Regions from separate parts of the Caldanaerovirga acetigignens genome, predicted to be linked through region 1. Evidence: riboswitches for the same ligand, from Rfam matches in the RefSeq annotation. Region 1 holds a riboswitch; the other holds the start of a gene.
What was found. A riboswitch is a leader RNA that binds a small molecule or an ion and turns the genes downstream of it on or off. The one in region 1 is predicted to bind FMN.
Positions count from the first base shown of each region.

Region 1 (2,201 bases):
TTTTCTTCCGCAAGCAATGCTGCCGTTGCAACTTCAGAAGATGTATCTATGCCAAGGACCTTCATGACTTCTTCATCTCCTGCAAAATTTTTTCGTACTTTTTTCCCTTTGCCGTGAAAATTATCCTTCTTTCCTGCTCTCCAATCGTCTCTAATTCCACCCAAAGAATCTCTTCGGGAAGAATGTCGATGACCAAATCCGCCCACTCAATTATGACGACATATTCTTTTAAATAGTCTCTAAATCCTATCTCTTCTAATTCTCCGGCATCGCTCAACCTGTAAACATCAATGTGGGCAACAGGCACATCTCCACCATACTCGTTTATTATTGTAAAGGTGGGACTCGTCACAAAATCCTCGCTTCCGACCCCTCTTGTAATTCCCCTTGCAAAGGCTGTTTTACCCGCACCCAAATCCCCTTTTAAGGCCACCAAATCCCCTTTTGAAAGGAGACTACCCAATTTTTCTCCCAGCTCCTGTGTCTCTACAACGCTTTTGGTTTCAAAAACAACTTTAAACTCCATAATTTTCCCCATTCTTCGTATTAGTTTTACATATACATTTACATTATATCGCAAATTCCCTTTGATAAAAACTTAAAAATAAAGCACCAACCGTTACCCGGTTAGTGCTTGCGTTCATTCGAGTTAGCTGTGCAAAATGGGAGAAACTTTTTTGTAAATAAGCAGGGTGATAGCCATTATTATTGCACCTTTTAAGATGTTGAACGGAACGATGCTATAAACCACAAGGGTCTTCAAATCTACTATCCTCCCGTTGACGCTCGAACCCATACTCACTATTGCATCGATGGGCATATTAAATATTTTTGCATAAAGCGGGAGGAAGACATAGTAATTGGCCAGAGCCATGCCAACAGCCATCATTAAAGTTCCAAGGATCATTCCAATTATCGCACCCGCTTTTGTCTTATTAGCAGCGTACACCAAGGTTGCTGGCACTACAAATAGAACTCCCGTCAAAAAGTTGGCTATCTCCCCTACAAATGCGGTCTGGTTTTTAAAAATCGCGTGCATAATGTTTTTGATTATTTCGACCAATACTGCCGCCCATGGCCCTATTCCAAAACCTGCAAGCAGGGCAGGCAGGTCGCTTAAGTCCATCTTCAAAAAAGAGGGAAACATAGGAAGCGGAAATTCGAGGTAAGTCATCAACAAAAAAGCCATAACTCCCAGGACCGCCACTTTTGTAAGGTTTCTGGTCTCGCGCAAAGACTCCGCTTTTGAATTGTTAAGCGCACTCATTTTTTACACCTCCGAATATCTCATAATAATTTAAGCCCCGGGATAAACCCCGGGGCAACAATGTCACACAATAAATTCTCGCCTTCTCCCATCCGGACTTTAACCGTCGGCCCCGGATTTTCACCGGGTCAACCCCAAAAAAGGGCTCGCGGGCTCGCCTTACAGGCTCACCGCCGGTCGGGAATTTCACCCTGCCCCGAAGGCATATCCTCGGAAATTAATAAGTTTTTCATAATCAAATATATCAAATAACTTTTACTTGTCAAGGGGGAATTCTTCTCTTTTATAAACCACCTTGCCCTCGATCATTACAAGCTCCGGTTTTGACATGACCTCTAATGGGAAGCCGTCCCATATTACTATATCGGCGTCCTTGCCTTCCTCGATACTGCCCACCCTGTCCGCTATGCCGATAATCTCGGCAGGGTTAATGGTAATGGCCGAAAGGGCATCTTCCTGTTTCATTCCTTCTTTCACCGCAAGGGCAGCGCATATATTTAGGTACTGTATGGGAACAACGGGATGGTCCGTCATTATCGCTACTTTGACTCCTCTTTTTGCCAGGATGCCTGCGGTTTTAAAACTCAAATCTTTTAGCTCCACTTTTGAGCGGGACGTCAAAGAAGGTCCCACCACTGCAGGCACGCCTAGTTCCGCCAGCTCATCGGCAATGAGATGCCCCTCGGTGCAGTGTTCTATCACAACTTCCACATCGAATTCTCGAGCTATTCTTATAGCAGTCATTATGTCGTCCGCCCTATGAGCGTGGGCCCTCAGTGGAATCTTTTTCTCCAAAAGCTCAGAGAGCACTTCCATTTTAAGGTCTTTTTCGAAAAACTCTCCTTTTTCCATGGCTATTTTTCTTTTTTCCAGGTAATTTTTCGCTTTTGTTAATGTCTCCCTTAGGAGGGCCGCCGTTCCCATTCGGGTGGAG
Region 1 covers NZ_FRCR01000003.1:186,758-188,958, forward strand. Annotated here, with positions in the region: gene tsaB (tRNA (adenosine(37)-N6)-threonylcarbamoyltransferase complex dimerization subunit type 1 TsaB) at 1-65, opposite strand, end outside; gene tsaE (tRNA (adenosine(37)-N6)-threonylcarbamoyltransferase complex ATPase subunit type 1 TsaE) at 62-526, opposite strand; gene BUB66_RS03625 (ECF transporter S component) at 650-1,267, opposite strand; FMN riboswitch at 1,344-1,475, opposite strand; gene BUB66_RS03630 (amidohydrolase) at 1,523-2,201, opposite strand, start outside.

Region 2 (2,201 bases), on a different contig from region 1:
GGTGGCCCCTCCTTCGAGCAACACGCTAGTTATCCCCATACTGCCCAGGATTTCCATCAGCCGCTTAAGGTCTACCCGGCCATCGACAGCGGGAACCTTTATCACTTCAGCGCCTTTTTCCTTCAGAGCATTGACCTTTTCGCTATCGGCCCCTTCCGTGGTAGCAATGATTATCTGCCCGTCTTTGCATTCCAGCATCCGCGCGTCAAGGGGTATCCTAGCCCACGAATCCACCACTATCCTGAGCAGGCTTTTTCTTTCTCCCGGCAGCCGACAGGTGAGAAGCGGGTCATCAGCAAGTACCGTGCCTATACCTACCATTACCGCATCATACCAGCTCCTAAACTCGTGGGCTTTTATCCTGGCAGGTTCTCCTGTAATCCACCTGGATTCGCCCGAGGCCATAGCAATCTTGCCATCAAGGGACTGGGCTACTTTTGCGACGACAAAAGGCCTGCCAGTCGTGATATACTTTATAAACACCTCGTTCAATTTTCTCGCTTCTTCTTCCAGTACTCCGACTTCTACCTCAACGCCAGCTTCTCTCAAGCGCTTAATGCCCTTACCGGCTACAAGGGGATTAGGGTCAGTCATGGCCACCACAACCCTTTTTATCCCGGCCCTGATTATCGCATCGGCACAAGGGGGTGTTCTGCCGAAGTGGCAGCAGGGTTCAAGGTTTACGAATAGCTCCGCCCCCCTAGCCCTCTCACCTGCCTGGGCCAAGGCCACCACCTCGGCATGATGCTCTCCAGCTTTCCTGTGGTAGCCTTCGCCGACTATCTCGCCGTCCTTTACTATTATCGCCCCAACCATTGGATTCGGACTGGTGGTGCCTCTGCCCTTCTTTGCCAGGTCCAACGTTCGCTTCATGAAGAAAATGTCTCTTTCCATAAAATACCTCCGATTGATTTTTGAAATAAAAAATACCCTGCTGTCTTCAGGGTATTCTCGAATAAAATAATTAAACAAGTCTTCTCCCATCCAGACTTTACTGTCGGCTCCGGAATCTCACCGGATCTGCCTTGCGGCTCGCGGGCTTAAGGCTTTTCGCCTATCACCGCCGGTCAGGAATTGAAGGCAAAATGCCTTCTCACCTTGCCCCGAAGACTTTCTCAAAATTTGATATTCAGTTTATTTAATAATACCATACAAAGCACGGGATTACAATACTGCCTTTAACATTGCTTTGAAAAAACTTAATATTCCAAGGCAGATGAGGTAGAATATTATTTAAAGAAGGTTTTCAAAGCAGGCAGGTGTTTTGGCATGGGCTATCGCAATCTTTCTTTTGAAGAATTATCCCGCCGGGTTAAAAAAGCCGTTGAACTTTTATCCGATTGCGCGGTCTGCGCCCAGGAATGCCATGTAAACCGCCTAAAAGGCGAGAGGGGATTTTGCCACACTGGCCGCTATGCGGTAGTGAGCAGTTGGGGACCGCACTTTGGGGAAGAGGAAGTGCTTGTAGGCACCCACGGCTCCGGCACCATATTTTTCGCCTACTGCAACATGGCCTGCAGATTCTGTCAAAACTGCGAGATAAGCCATTACGGCGAAGGCAGGGAAATGTCAGCTCGGGAACTTGCCGATGTAATGCTGGAATTACAGCGAATCGGGTGCCATAACGTAAACTTAGTGTCCCCCAGCCATTGCGTGCCTCAAATCATTGAGGCTCTGCAGCTAGCCGTAAAAGACGGTTTAAAAATTCCCCTCGTCTACAACACAGGCGGTTACGATTCGGTCCAAACCTTGAAATTGCTTGACGGAATCATAGACATATACATGCCTGATATAAAATTCGGCGACGACGAAACGGGAAGGATTTATGCTTCCGCTCCGGGTTATTTTACCGTGGCAAAGCGGGCGGTAATGGAAATGCACAGGCAGGTAGGGGACCTCGTAGTAGATGAAAAGGGACTTGCAGTTAGAGGTTTGATAGTAAGACACCTCGTACTGCCCGAAAATCTTGCCCGGACAGAAGAAGTTATGAAATTTCTCGCTGAAGAAATTTCTCCAAATACTTTCACTAATCTAATGGACCAGTATTACCCCGCCCATAAGGCCCATAATGACCCCGTTCTTTCAAGACGCATAACTTCTCGAGAGTACAGCCAGGCGTTAAAAATCGCCAGGGCCGCAGGATTAAAACGCATATACTAAAAAAGCGCGAGGTCCGCCTCAATTTCCAGGCGTCCTCGCGG
Region 2 covers NZ_FRCR01000007.1:77,015-79,215, forward strand. Annotated here, with positions in the region: gene ribD (bifunctional diaminohydroxyphosphoribosylaminopyrimidine deaminase/5-amino-6-(5-phosphoribosylamino)uracil reductase RibD) at 1-894, opposite strand, end outside; FMN riboswitch at 969-1,115, opposite strand; gene BUB66_RS06835 (radical SAM protein) at 1,270-2,160, shown strand.
Region 2: linked by a shared signal. The riboswitch ahead of ribD (bifunctional diaminohydroxyphosphoribosylaminopyrimidine deaminase/5-amino-6-(5-phosphoribosylamino)uracil reductase RibD) and the one ahead of BUB66_RS03625 (ECF transporter S component) in region 1 are both predicted to bind FMN.